3 regions of the Klebsiella sp. WP3-W18-ESBL-02 genome follow, and region 1 is predicted to be linked to each of the others. Evidence: predicted binding sites of a transcription regulator. Region 1 holds the regulator's gene; each other region holds the start of a gene.

Evidence for each region. Region 1 encodes LexA, which represses DNA repair genes until DNA is damaged. Its sites were predicted from a motif close to TNCTGTATGTACATACAGNA; they were not measured.
Region 2: the regulator LexA is predicted to act here: its motif matches at 2,423-2,442, upstream of umuD (translesion error-prone DNA polymerase V autoproteolytic subunit).
Region 3: the regulator LexA is predicted to act here: its motif matches at 2,201-2,220, upstream of umuD (translesion error-prone DNA polymerase V autoproteolytic subunit).

Annotation. Positions count from the first base shown of each region.
Region 1 covers NZ_AP021972.1:4,761,931-4,766,717, forward strand. Annotated here, with positions in the region: gene zur (zinc uptake transcriptional repressor Zur) at 1-337, shown strand, start outside; gene H7R56_RS22860 (CsbD family protein) at 391-600, opposite strand; gene dinF (MATE family efflux transporter DinF) at 725-2,044, opposite strand; gene lexA (transcriptional repressor LexA) at 2,110-2,718, opposite strand; gene H7R56_RS22875 (diacylglycerol kinase) at 2,818-3,186, opposite strand; gene plsB (glycerol-3-phosphate 1-O-acyltransferase PlsB) at 3,315-4,787, shown strand, end outside.
Region 2 covers NZ_AP021974.1:47,027-51,813, reverse strand. Annotated here, with positions in the region: gene repE (replication initiation protein RepE) at 1-248, opposite strand, end outside; gene umuC (translesion error-prone DNA polymerase V subunit UmuC) at 697-1,965, opposite strand; gene umuD (translesion error-prone DNA polymerase V autoproteolytic subunit) at 1,974-2,402, opposite strand; gene parM (plasmid segregation protein ParM domain-containing protein) at 2,630-3,598, shown strand; gene H7R56_RS26450 (plasmid partitioning/stability family protein) at 3,601-4,251, shown strand; gene H7R56_RS26445 (hypothetical protein) at 4,649-4,787, opposite strand, start outside.
Region 3 covers NZ_AP021972.1:2,837,376-2,842,162, reverse strand. Annotated here, with positions in the region: gene dbpA (ATP-dependent RNA helicase DbpA) at 1-943, shown strand, start outside; gene ttcA (tRNA 2-thiocytidine(32) synthetase TtcA) at 990-1,925, opposite strand; gene umuD (translesion error-prone DNA polymerase V autoproteolytic subunit) at 2,238-2,672, shown strand; gene umuC (translesion error-prone DNA polymerase V subunit UmuC) at 2,656-3,909, shown strand; gene ydfZ (putative selenium delivery protein YdfZ) at 3,990-4,193, opposite strand; gene uraH (hydroxyisourate hydrolase) at 4,606-4,787, shown strand, end outside.

The DNA.
Region 1 (4,787 bases):
GCCAACCGTCTATCGCGCGCTGGAGTTTCTGCTTGAGCAAGGCTTCGTACACAAGGTGGAATCCGCCAACAGCTACGTGCTCTGTCATCTGTTCGATCAGCCGACGCATACCTCCGCGATGTTTATCTGCGATCGCTGCGGCGTGGTGAAAGAAGAGTGTGCAGAAGGGGTGGAAGATATCATGCATACGCTGGCGGCGAAAATGGGCTTTGCCCTACGCCACAACGTCATTGAGGCCCATGGCCTATGCTCTGCCTGCGTCGAGGTTGAAGCCTGCCGCGCGCATGAGCACTGTCATCACGACCATACCATTCAGTTGAAGAAAAAGGCCCGCTAACCGAGCGATTAGCGGGGGGAGTACATCCGTGTACTCCGGGCAGGAGAAGCGCGTTACCAGCGGATATTGTGGCGTTTATCCCAGCTGTCGACCTCTTTTTCTGCCTGATCTTTCGCGTATCCGTAGCGTTCCTGAATTTTACCGACCAGCTGGTCGCGTTTGCCTTCGATCACCGTCATATCATCGTCGGTGAGTTTGCCCCATTGCTCTTTCACTTTACCTTTAACCTGTTTCCAGTTACCGCCGATTTCGTCTTTATTCATCGTCGAATCCTCGATCGTCAGTGAGTGAATAGCGAAAGAGACACGTTCTTTTTCGCTAAGCGTGAGGTTAATTGTAGTCAGTCATTCTGGGTTCATTTCACTATTCGGAATCTTTAACCATTTCTCAGGAAAACCAGCTATTGTTTCGCCAATGGCGACGCCAGATATACGCCAGCGACAGCCCGCGCAGCGCGAGGAATACAGCCAGCGCCAGCCACAGCCCGTGGTTGCCGAGCAGCGGCAGCGCCAGCAGCGTTAGCGCAAAGCCTAAGGCGGCCACCGCCATACTGTTTCGCATTTCAGCGCCGCGCGTTGCGCCGATAAACATCCCGTCCAGCAAATAGCACCACACGCCGATCGCCGGCAGCACAACCTGCCAGAGCACATAGCGATCGGCAAGCTGCTGCAGTTCAGGTAGCGACGTTAACAGCGCGACAATCTGTTGCCCCAGCAGCGCGTACACCAGCGCAAAGGCCAGCGCGACCACGCCCGCCTGACGGCATGCGGCGTGCCAGACCTCCAGCAGCTTGCTGCCATCGCGCGCCCCGAAAGCCTGCCCGGAATGGGCCTCCACCGCGTAGGCAAAGCCGTCCAGCGCATAGGCTGTAAACGTCAGCATGGTCATCAGCACCGCGTTTACCGCCACCACGTCGCCGCCGAGGCGCGCACCGAAAACGGTCACCGCACCAAAGCACAGCTGTAACAGCAGGGAACGCAGCATAATGTCGCGGTTCAGCGCCAGCAGACGGCGAATGTTGCCGCGCCAGGCGTTTTTCAGCATCAGCCAACTGATGCCCCGCATCACCAGCACCTTGCGGACCATCACCAGCCCGACCAGCAGCGTGGCGTATTCGGCAAGCGCCGTCGCCAGCGCCGCCCCCTGTACGCTCATGTGCAGCCCCATCACCAGCCATAGGTCGAGCACGATATTCAGGACATTGCCCACCACCAGTAAAACAACCGGCGCACGAGCGTACTGTACGCCCAGCAGCCAGCCCAGCAGCACAAGGTTAGCCAGCGCCGCGGGGGCGCTGAGCCAGCGGATGGTCAGAAAACGCCGCGCCTGCTCCAGCACCTCGCCGCTGCCGCCAACGATGGAGAGCGCCAGATTGATCAGCGGCGTTTTCAGCAGAATAATCAGCAGCCCGGCCCCCAGCGCCAGCATGAGCGGCTGCACCAGCGCGCGAGCCAGCGCCTGCGGATCCTTCGCACCAAACGCCTGTGCCGTCAGACCGGTCGTGCTCATGCGCAAAAACAGCAGCAGCATAAACAGGAAGCTGGTCGCGGTCGCGCCAATCGCCACCCCGCCCAGATAAACAGGGCTATCGAGATGACCAATCACGGCGGTGTCCACCAGCCCGAGCAACGGGACGGTAATGTTGGAGAAAATCATGGGTAGCGCAAGGCGCCACAGGGCCTTATCGGCGGAGGTAAGTAGCGGCATGAGTGTCGACCAGAAAGGAAAAAGACGGCGATACGGGGCGTATCGCCGTCATGAGAAAGCGGGTGTTACAGCCATTCGCCGTTGCGAATAACGCCAACGGCCAGTCCTTCGATCGAGAAATTCTGCTGGCGCAGATCGACCACGATAGGTTTAAATTCGCTGTTTTCCGGCAGCAGTTCGACGACGTTACCCTGTTTTTTCAGGCGTTTCACCGTCACTTCTTCATCAATGCGCGCGACCACAACCTGGCCGTTACGCACGTCCTGCGTTTTATGCACGGCAAGGAGGTCGCCGTCCATAATACCGATGTCTTTCATCGACATGCCGCTGACGCGAAGCAGGAAGTCGGCGCTGGGTTTAAACAGCGAGGGATCGACCTGATAATGACCTTCGATATGCTGCTGCGCCAGCAACGGCTCACCCGCCGCGACGCGGCCCACCAGCGGCAGGCCCTCTTCTTCTTCCACCAGCAGGCGGATACCGCGAGAAGCGCCGGATACAATCTCAATGACACCTTTACGCGCCAGCGCTTTCAGGTGCTCTTCAGCCGCGTTCGGGGAACGGAACCCCAAGCGCTGAGCAATTTCCGCACGCGTCGGCGGCATGCCCGTCTGGCTGATATGATCCCGGATGAGATCAAACACCTCTTGCTGCCTGGTCGTTAACGCTTTCATTCCGCCCCCTGGGTGTATATACAGTTATGCTGTGAGTATATACAGCTAGTGTCTATTTTGAAACCATAAAACGCACGAAATCAGGCAGTTTTCACAGCTTTAGTGGAAATGCGCCCACAGCAGCATGCCCCAAGTGATCAGCGCGACAAAAATCGCCAGCAGCACCGCCGCCGACCCCATGTCTTTTGCCCGTCCGGACAGTTCGTGATACTCCGAGCCAATGCGATCGACTACGGCTTCCAGCGCACTATTGAGAATTTCCACTATCATCACCAACAGGACGGAACCGATAAGCAGCACGCGGGTAATCGCATCGACATCCAACCAGCAGGCGATGATAATCGCCAGCACCGACGCGACGCCCTCCTGGCGGAATGCGGCTTCGTTGATCCACGCCGCGCGAAATCCTTTCCAGGAATAGCCCGCTGCTTTGATGATTCGGGTGAGCCCGGTGGTATTATTGGCCATCTCAAGAACCTTTTTTGTTATTACGTCAATGACAATGCGAGTTATGCAGCGGTAGAACAGAAATTCTGCTGACTTTCTGATATTCTTGCCGCGCATTTGCATGATTAACCAGAGGCTTTACATCGTTTATGTCCGGCTGGCCACGAATTTACTACAAATTACTGAATTTACCATTAAGCGTACTGGTAAAAAGCAAGTCTATTCCGGCAGAACCTGCCCAGGAACTGGGGCTCGATACGTCGCGCCCGATTATGTACGTCCTGCCTTATAACTCTAAGGCCGACTTGCTGACGCTGCGCGCCCAGTGCCTGGCGCATGATTTACCCGATCCGCTTGAACCGTTGGAAATCGACGGCACTCTGCTGCCGCGCTACGTGTTTATTCACGGCGGCCCGCGCGTGTTCACTTACTACACGCCAAAGGAAGAGTCGATCAAGCTGTTCCACGACTATCTCGATCTGCACCGCAGCAATCCGGACCTGGATGTGCAAATGGTGCCGGTTTCCGTGATGTTCGGGCGCTCTCCGGGCCGCGAAAAAGGCGAGGAAAATCCGCCGCTGCGTATGCTCAACGGCTTCCAGAAATTCTTCGCCGTCTCCTGGCTTGGTCGCGATAGCTTCGTGCGCTTCTCGCCGTCTGTGTCGCTGCGCCGCATGGCCGACGAACACGGCACCGATAAAATCATCGCCCAGAAGCTAGCACGCGTTGCCCGCATGCACTTTGCCCGTCAGCGCCTGGCTGCGGTTGGCCCGCGCCTGCCGGCACGTCACGACCTGTTCAAAAAGCTGCTGGCTTCGAAAGCCATTGCGAAAGCGGTCGAAGATGAAGCGCGCAGCAAAAAAATCTCCCATGAAAAAGCACAGCAGAATGCGATTGCGCTAATGGAAGAGATTGCGGCTAACTTCTCCTACGAGATGATTCGCCTGACTGACCGTATCCTCAGCTTCACCTGGAACCGTCTGTACCAGGGCATTAACGTCCATAACGCCGAGCGCGTACGCCAGCTGGCGCACGACGGCCATGAAATTGTCTATGTGCCCTGCCACCGTAGCCACATGGACTACCTGCTGCTCTCTTACGTGCTCTATCATCAGGGCCTGGTGCCGCCGCATATTGCCGCCGGTATCAACCTGAACTTCTGGCCAGCCGGTCCGATTTTCCGTCGTCTGGGCGCGTTCTTTATTCGCCGTACCTTTAAGGGTAACAAGCTTTACTCCACCGTGTTCCGTGAATACCTTGGCGAGCTGTTCAGCCGCGGCTATTCCGTCGAGTACTTCGTGGAAGGCGGGCGCTCGCGTACCGGCCGTCTGCTGGACCCGAAAACCGGCACCCTGTCGATGACCATTCAGGCGATGCTGCGCGGCGGTTCCCGACCTATCACCCTGGTGCCGATTTACATCGGCTACGAGCACGTGATGGAAGTGGGTACCTACGCCAAAGAGCTGCGCGGCGCGACGAAAGAAAAAGAGAGCCTGCCGCAGATGCTGCGCGGGCTGAGCAAGCTGCGCAACCTCGGCCAGGGCTATGTCAACTTCGGCGAACCGATGCCGCTGATGACCTACCTGAACCACCACGTGCCGGAATGGCGCGAGTCTATCGAC
Region 2 (4,787 bases), on a different replicon from region 1:
CGTATATCCTTACTAGCTTCAGCTGAAGTCAGGCCAAACGTAGCGGCGTAATGGGCTACCTGAATCTCGCAAATACCATCATGTTCCTGCAGTGTGCCGTCAGATTTTCTTATCTGATTAACAAACAGATACAGCATCCGCTTCTGATCGCGAGAAAGGCTGTAGGCAGCTTCAGTAAGTTCATTCGACTGAACAATACGGGGGCTGTTCTTCCGGTTTTTTTGATTTATCAGCGCAATATCCGTCATGACCTGACCATGATTTATGTGACAGGATTCAATCCTGTCACAGTGTGAGCGGAAGTGTCAACTGATTGGGATAACTCTGTGATTTTACGCAGATCCTGAGGGCAATTTGTCACAGGGTTGAGGGCAGATTGTCACGAAAAAAGGGCCGTTCTGAGGGCAAATCGTCACAGTGAAAGGGTGATTTGTCACATCAACAGGGCTGAAAGCCGCATATTTAAAGGGCTGGAGCGACCTCTAAAAAGAAGATCTAAAAACATATTTAAAAAAGATCTTATAAAAATATCAGGTGGATATGTGGATAACTCAGCAAACCTCTCTGACAGTATCGGTGCGTTAAGTGGTTCATGTTGGCACTGGTGCCTTGGTGCTTCCTCGCTCACTAACTCGCTACGCTCGGGACGTGAGACTGCGGCGAGCACTACCGGCGTTCTCTAAGGGCAAGAATGTTTTACAGCCTGGCTACTGGTATATCGCTCCACCGGGTTGTGTACGCAGGTGACAAAAGCTCGCGTTTCATCTGCCATTCAGGCGCAATTCCACGACCAGCAAACCAGACCTTTCCGGTACCGGAGTTATTGATTTTATCAAGCACCTGCATCAGTTGGTCACTTCGGGCATGAGGTTGCACATCGTCGAACAAGTTCAACTGCGCAACGCCAGTCGGCGTAAAATCATTGAGCATGACACCTGCGCGCGCATATCGATGCCCATCGGTCCAAATGCGATCGAGAGATTTAACTGCGGCTGTAATGATATCGCGGGTGTCTCTGGTTGGTGCCATCAGCTTCTCGCTGGCCACGTTCCCGTAGTAAGGCTCGGCGGCAAACGGAGATGTTTTGATAAAAACAGCTACTTGGCGACAATACTGCCGTTCGCCACGCAATTTTTCCGCTGCTCGTTCAGCATACTGGCAAACAGCCTGTCTCATCGCCTCATACGTCGTTATACGCTCTCCGAATGACCTGCTGCATACAATCTGCTGTTTCGGTGCTGGAGCGTCTTCCAGAGCGATACAGGACTCCCCATTCAGCTCCCGGACAGTTCTCTCTAGTACCACATTGAAATTACGCCGGATAAAAACAGGATTTGCCCGCGCCAGCTGCAGTGCAGTAGTGATCCCCATTGTGGCCAGCTTTTTAGAAATACGGCTGCCAACCCCCCAGACTTCACTGACAGGCTGCAGTGATAATAACTTTTCTGTTCTCCGCCAGTCACCGGGGCCAAGCATCAATACACCGCCGAATTGTGGCCACTCTTTAGAGGCCCACTGAGCCGATTTTGCTAAAGTCTTGCTAATGCCGCCACCCACACCGATGGTTAGCCCCGTTCCGTTAAGAACGTGTTCCCGCAGTTTTCGCCCATAATCTTCGTAGCTGATACAGCTCTCCAGTCCCTCCAGCGTAAGAAAGCATTCGTCGATTGAGTACTGTTCAGCGCGTATCGCCATCTCCTCAATTCTCGCCATGACTCGATTAGATAGACTTGCATAAAGTTCATAATTACTTGAAAAAACGTGTATTTTCTCACTGAAATGCATGCTTTTTAGCTGGAACCACGGAGTGCCCATCTTTATACCCAATTTCTTCGCAGGCCCGTTCCTGGCTATCACCACACCGTCGTTGTTAGCCAGCACGCAAATAGGCTTACCACGCAGGTCTGGCCTGAAAACGCCTTCACAGGAGGCATAGAAGCTATTCACATCCGCCAGTGCGAACATCGAGGACATCAATTTGTTTCTCTGGTTTTGTGGATGAATGCGGTAACGACGCCGAATATCTGCAGCTGGTCAGGATCAGGGTATAGGGTGGGATACGCCGCATTCATGGGGTGCAGAGCTAAACGAGGTCTTAAGAGCAGCTGCTTCACCGTGAATTCTCCATCCACTTCTGCGATGACGATGTCACCGTGTTCAGCACGTTCAGATTTATCCACGATCATCAGATCCCCACTGTGTAGACCAAGCTCAGTCATGGAGTCCCCAAGGGCGCGCACAAAGTAAGTCGCGCTGGGATGACGAATACAGTACTCATTAAGGTCCAGCTCTGACTCGGTGTAATCAGCCGCTGGGCTGGGAAAACCGGCAGGGCATCGTTCAATGAATAGGGGGCTTGTCTGGCGTGCTGGATTTGCAACCGGCGTGATAATGAGCAACATGTTCAACCTCAAAAAAAAACAACTGTATTTATATACAGTATATAAGCGACAAACCAAAAATCAATCGCACCGTAAGTTGCTCAAATTGAGAAAAATAAATCACCTTCAAATGGTGTTTTTGTCGTTAATGGCTTTTTGTTCTACTCAATCTGAGCTAAATAAGTTGACCTAATCTGTATGTGGTGTATTGTTATGCTCAAATTGAGCAAAACAAAGGGTTCAAAATGATGAATGTTTACTGCGATGATGGTTCTACAAACGTTAAGCTGGCATGGTTTGAAGATGGTGAGATGAAAACCGTGGTATCACCAAACTCATTCCGACATGGCTGGAAAGTGGCTGATTTCGGAGGGGCGTTTAACTACCTGATTGGCACAATGAAATATTCATGGGATAGCGTTAGCCGCGATGCCGTGTCGACTACCAATGTCGAATATCAATATGGTGATTTGAATCTGCTGGCGGTACATCACGCGCTGCTGAACTGTGGGCTACAACCGCAGGATGTGATGCTGACAGTGACGCTGCCACTCAGCGAATACTATGATCAGGACTGTCAGAAGAACGAAGATAATATTGCGCGCAAAAAAGCTAATCTGCTGCGTAGTATTTCCCTGAATAAGGGGGAAGTGTTTACGGTTCGTGATGTCATAGTTATGCCGGAGTCTCTACCTGCAGCGTTCAGCCGCCTGTCAGAGATTCAACCCGGTGCTGGCGAAACAACGCTGATTATCGATCTTGGTGGAACAACGCTTGATGCCGGTGTGATAGTGGGTAAATTTGAAGATATCAGCGCAATTCATGGTAATCCATCGATTGGCGTATCTCAGGTCACCCGTGCAGCTCAAGCGGCATTGCGTACTGCAGATACTGAAACCAGCCCGCTCATTGCTGATAAGGTTATCCGCAGCAGAAAAGATCGTGCATTTCTTAACAGCATCATTAATGATGCTTCAAGAATTGACTATGTCGTTGACAAAATTGAAGAAGCAATCGAATCGCTGGGAGTTCGTATCGTTAGTGAACTGACTAACTTCCGCAACGTTAACCGCGTGCTGCTGACTGGCGGCGGTGCAACACTGATTGAAAATGCTATTCGGAGCGCATGGCCACTGGCGAAAGAGCGCGTAGAAGTTATCTCTGAACCTCAGTTGGCCCTGGCGCGCGAAATTGCTCTCTTCCAGAAAGAGGATTAATCGTGCCTGCAGGCAACTTTTCTATTTACCTTTACCATGATGACCCCACAGATATGCGGGCTCAGGCGACTATTGAACGGACATCACAACCTCTGCGCGGTGAGTTTCTCCGCGCAGCGGCGATTTCCGGGGCCATTATGTATCGGATAGATATGCGCCTTCCGTCCGTGCTGACATCTTTGTTTGCCGGTCAGATGCAGGTGGGGCTTTTTGCCGGTCTGTTGGCACTGTTATCAGGTGAAGGAGAGCTCTTAAAAACCACGGATCAGGAAACCTATCCCTGGGTGCCGGATAAACTCTCCAGATCGTCAGAACGCCGGCGTTTTTCACTGAAGATTAACGACGATGTAAACGCCGGGTTACTGATGAGCATTCTAGGTGAAGTGTCGACGCGTAGACGTAATTCACTGTTGAGAGAACTGGTGATTGCCGGCTGCGCGATACACGACCTCGATGCAAGATTTGTGAAGTTGTTATCGAGTATGCCTGAACCGCCCGTTTCCATTCAGGAACTACAGTTGCTGACAGATAAGATGCTGGGCTTAAGCACGCTGAAAGATATACCGGCAGTGGCGAACGGAGGTAAGTCCTCTGAACAGAAACCTGCATCTGGTGGAAACACAGTCAAAGAAAACATGAAAAAAATCTTTTGAGTGCGATCCATGCTCAAACCAAAACAATGGATTCTAAAAGTTGTTGTGTCCTATCTCCGTCGGAAGCAGGTGCCACAACACTTATGGCCAGAGAATATAAAGAAAATCGGTAGCTGGTTCTTTTTAGGTTCAACACTGACCATATTCCCTTTGTTGATCATGGACCACGTTCATCTGTCAATAATCATCATGTTCCAGTTAATGTTTCTGGCTTGCATTTTTATCGGTAACTTTCTGGTAGATTATGCCAAGAAATAAGTTAAGGCCGTACGTCGACATGAAAGGCCTGCTTAATCAGCGGGCCTTTCTTACTTACAGAGCAGAACTTTAAGTCCTCAGCAACACAACATAGCTCAAGTTTTTTATCTTAGTGAACATATTAGGGCCCATGTAGGGATTAAGTATGTCCAGGAGCCAACATATATAGTGCCGACTTGCCAATAATGACGGGAGTATATTTTATTTTAAGATATTCTTGAGGCGTTTTACCTTTTAAGTTGCTGAAAGCAATGTGCTGAAGGTTATCTGCATGACCA
Region 3 (4,787 bases), 1.9 Mb from region 1:
GGATGCCCTGCATACGCTGGTGATGGATGAAGCGGACCGCATGCTGGATATGGGCTTTAGCGATGCGATGGATGAGGTGATCCGCTTTGCGCCCGCGTCTCGCCAGACGCTGCTGTTCTCCGCCACCTGGCCGGAGGCCATTGCCGCCATCAGCGGCCGCGTGCAGCGCTCGCCGGAGACAATCGAAATCGACAGCGTTGATGCATTACCGGCGGTAGAGCAACAGTTCTTTGATGTGCCGCGCCACGGTAAAATTGCACTCTTACAGCAGCTGCTGAGCCAGCATCAGCCAGCATCCTGCGTCGTGTTTTGTAATACCAAAAAAGATTGCCAGGCCGTGTTTGAGGAGCTGAATGCCGCAGGGCAGAGCACGATCGCCTTACACGGCGACCTTGAACAGCGCGACCGCGATCAGACGCTGGTGCGCTTTGCCAACGGCAGCGCGCGTATTCTGGTGGCAACTGACGTCGCGGCTCGCGGGCTGGACATCAAATCGCTGGCGATGGTGGTGAACTACGAGCTGGCGTGGGATCCGGAAGTGCATGTTCACCGTATTGGCCGTACCGCCCGCGCGGGTAACAGCGGGCTGGCGGTAAGTTTCTGCGCGCCGGAAGAGGCGCAGCGCGCCAATATCCTGGCCGAAATGCTGCAATTAAAGCTGAACTGGATGCCGGAACCGGCCAAAACGCGCGTGACGCCGCTGGCGCCGGAAATGATGACGCTGTGCATCGACGGCGGTAAAAAGGCCAAGATGCGCGCGGGCGACGTGCTGGGCGCATTAACCGGTGACGTGGGGCTGGTGGCTGCGGATATCGGGAAAATTGACGTGCACCCGGCGCATGTCTACGTGGCGGTGCGCGAAGGCGTGGCCCATCAGGCCTGGAAACTGTTGCAGAAAGGGAAAATCAAAGGCAAAGCGTGCCGTGCGCGTCTGCTGAAATAACCGCTTGAATCAGCGTCTCAGGCCGCAGCCTGAGACGCTAAATCGCTTACTTCACTTCGACCACGTTCAGACGCAGCTCGTCCAGCTGGCCGTCTTCTTCTTCCGGCTGCCAGCCCATCGGCTGTAGCGGCAGCTCTTCCCGATCAAACGCCAGGTCACCGCCGTCAACCACTTCAGAACCGCGGGTCAGTCCTTTGAAGTCAAACAGGCTGGTATCGCACAGGTGCGACGGTACCACGTTCTGCATCGCGCTGAACATGGTCTCAATACGGCCAGGATAGCGTTTATCCCAGTCACGCAGCATATCGCCAATCACCTGACGCTGCAGGTTCGGCTGCGAACCACACAGGTTACATGGAATGATCGGGAACGCTTTCGCTTCGGAGAAGCGCTCGATGTCTTTTTCACGACAGTAGGCCAGCGGGCGGATAACGATATGTTTGCCGTCATCGCTCATCAGCTTCGGCGGCATCCCTTTCATTTTCCCGCCGTAGAACATGTTCAGGAATAGGGTTTGCAGAATGTCATCGCGGTGATGGCCGAGGGCAATTTTCGTCGCACCCAGTTCGGTGGCTGTCCGATAGAGAATACCGCGGCGCAGGCGAGAGCACAGCGAGCAGGTGGTTTTGCCTTCCGGGATCTTCTCTTTCACGATGCCGTAGGTGTTCTCTTCGACAATTTTGTACTCGACGCCCAGCTTCTCAAGGTATTCCGGCAGAATATGCTCCGGGAAGCCCGGCTGCTTCTGGTCGAGGTTGACCGCCACCAGGCTGAAGCTGATCGGCGCGCTCTGCTGCAGGTTGCGCAGAATTTCCAGCATCGTGTAGCTGTCTTTGCCGCCGGACAGGCAGACCATAATACGGTCGCCATCTTCAATCATGTTGAAGTCGGCGATGGCTTCGCCCACGTTACGACGCAGACGCTTCTGTAATTTGTTCAGATTGTATTGTTCTTTTTTGCTAATTTCTTGATTTTGTTGCATTTAATAGTTACTCAGAAATCTAAATGGAAACTCAGGCCCACTACAGCGTCTTCCAGTCCATTTGATTTACGATAAAAGCGCTGTCCCGCGCTGACGGCGAATCAGCGAATGTGTGGCGTGTATGGTACGGATTACGGCGACGAATGCCAGCATGTTTTGCACGACAGCGCCGACTGACCCGCCGATGGTCGTTGCCACGCGGTAAATGTTGTTCGTCTTCAATAGGTTCACGCCGTGGGGCACGGGATGACTTGATCTTTTTATGTGTCCTATAATACTGTATATATAAACAGTGTTATTGAGTGGTTGAATATGAAGGTGCCTTATCTCTCTAAACCCGAACCCCCTGTCAAACTGCCGCTGTTCTTAGAGCGGGTTCCCTGCGGTTTTCCTAGCCCGGCGCAGGATTATGTGGAAGAAAGTCTGGATCTGACTGCGCTGGTGGTCAAGCATCCCAGTGCGACCTATTTTATCCGGGTGAGCGGGGATTCGATGATTGGCGCGGGGATCGGTGATGGCGACCTGCTGGTCGTGGATCGCTCACTAAAAGCCTGCCATGGCGACATCGTGGTGGCGGCGGTGGCGGGGGAGTTTACGGTTAAAGAGCTGCGAATCCGGCCATCGGTTCAGCTGGTTGCGCATAATGCTCGCTATGCGCCGATTGTTTTTCACGCGGAAGAGGAGCTGCAAATCTTCGGCGTCGTGACCTTTAGTTTAAAAGCCCATAAATATGTTCGCGCTGGTTGATGTTAACAATTTCTATGCTTCCTGTGAGACGGTCTTTCGCCCCGATCTCCAGGGTAAACCAGTGGTCGTGGTGTCCAATAACGATGGGTGCATTATTTCGCGCTCGGCAGAGGCAAAAGCGCTCGGCATCAAGATGGCTGCGCCGTATTTTAAAATTAAGGATGAGCTGCGCCGTCAGGGAGTAACCGTTTTTAGCTCAAACTACGCGCTGTATGCCGATCTTAGCCATCGGGTCATGCAGACGCTGCTGGCGTTCGTGCCGAATGTCGAGATTTATTCTATTGATGAAGCGTTTATCGATCTGTCGGGCTGCCGTTCGCTGGAATCATTTGGCCACCAGATACGCGAAACGGTGCAGAAGCATACCGGGCTGACGGTCGGCGTGGGGATCGGGCCAACCAAAACCCTCGCCAAACTGGCGAACCTGGCCGCTAAAACCTGGCGTAAAACCCATGGCGTGGTGGATCTTTCAGCGACAGAGCGCCAGCGCAAGCTGCTGGCGCTGCTCCCGGCACATGAAGTCTGGGGAGTCGGGCGTCGCACGCGTAAAAAACTCGAACTGATGGGCATTGAGACAGCATTGCAGCTTGCTGACACGTCAACATGGGTGATTCGCCAGCATTTTAACGTGGTGATGGAGCGTACGGTGCGGGAGCTGCGCGGCGAGTCTTGCCTGGCGCTTGAGGAGTTTGCGCCTATTAAGCAGCAAATTATCTATAGCCGTTCGTTTAGCCACCGCATCACGGACTACGATGAAATGCATCAGGTTGTTTGTGCTTATGCTGAACGCGCAGCGGAGAAACTGCGTGCGGAAAGGCAGTACTGTTGTGTGATTAGTCTGTTTATGCGCACCAGCCCGCATGCGGTAAATGAGGTATTTTACGCGCCGCAGTCTAGCGGCAGGCTGGCCGTTCCGACCTGTGACACCCGAGATATTATTCGTGCAGCGACCCGTTCGCTGGACACCGTCTGGCGCGAGGGTTTTCGTTATATGAAGGCGGGGGTGATGCTAAGCGATTTTTTCAGCCAGGGCGTAGCGCAGCTTAACTTGTTTGACCCTCATCCGCCGCAGGCTAACGGGCACGCGTTGATGCAAGTTATCGATAGTATTAATCACTCGGGACGGGGGCACATTGGTTTTGCTGGTAAAGGAATTGAACAGGCATGGGCAATGAAGCGAGCGATGCTGTCTCCTGGCTACACAACGCGCTATACGGATCTGCCGGTTGCCAGATAGCGGGCTGCCATTAAGGCCACGCTGAGCGGCCTTAATGGGCGTGCTTTCACCGTTTAACGCGGTGAGAACAGGGGGGCTGATTAGTTGAGCCCCAGGCGGATCAGATCAATCGGGCAAAACGTACCGTCCTGACCATCAATCTCTACGCAGCTTGCGCGGCGTAGCTGTTCCGCCGTTTTGCCTTCTCCGTGGATAGTGGTAATCACACCGGTTGCGCCATTGTTGGCGATCATCACACGGCTACCAGTGGTGATAGCGTTACGGTTACGATCGTAAGTTTTCATCGTCTCCTCCTTTCACATTGTAAGACGGGTTAGATTGGCGGTATGAATTAATAGCGCGGTAGACGGTGTCATGTTTTGCGCTCTGTCAAAATGCGGCTTTTTTTGTCGGGATTTATGGACAAAACAACTGTGTCCTTGCCCGCTTAATACCTATCCCGATGGACAAGCTGAATGTTGTTCAGGCTGAAACACTGGCCATCGGCATCGACAAAAACGCCGGAAGCCGCTTTACCGCTTGTCTTATTCGCCAGCATCAGATGCGGCTCACCATGTAAAATATGCGCGTGCTTCTTCAGAACACCACTCCGTGAACAGAGGACATTTTCCCATCAATTGATAACAAAAAGTTGAATTTTATTTATCAATAAGATGACTAAGATTGACCTGTGATTTTGATTACAGGAAGCAAACAATGAATGCAAAAATAAGTCTGGCGTTGTTACTGACCTCTCTGTTAGCGCCGGTGGCGTACAGCGCACCAATAGGAACGCTCAGCGTCCACATTCTCAACCAGCAAACCGGGATACCGTCAAAAGACGTTGATGTGACGCTGGAAAAACAGCAGGCGACGGGCTGGGATATGCTGGCGAAAGG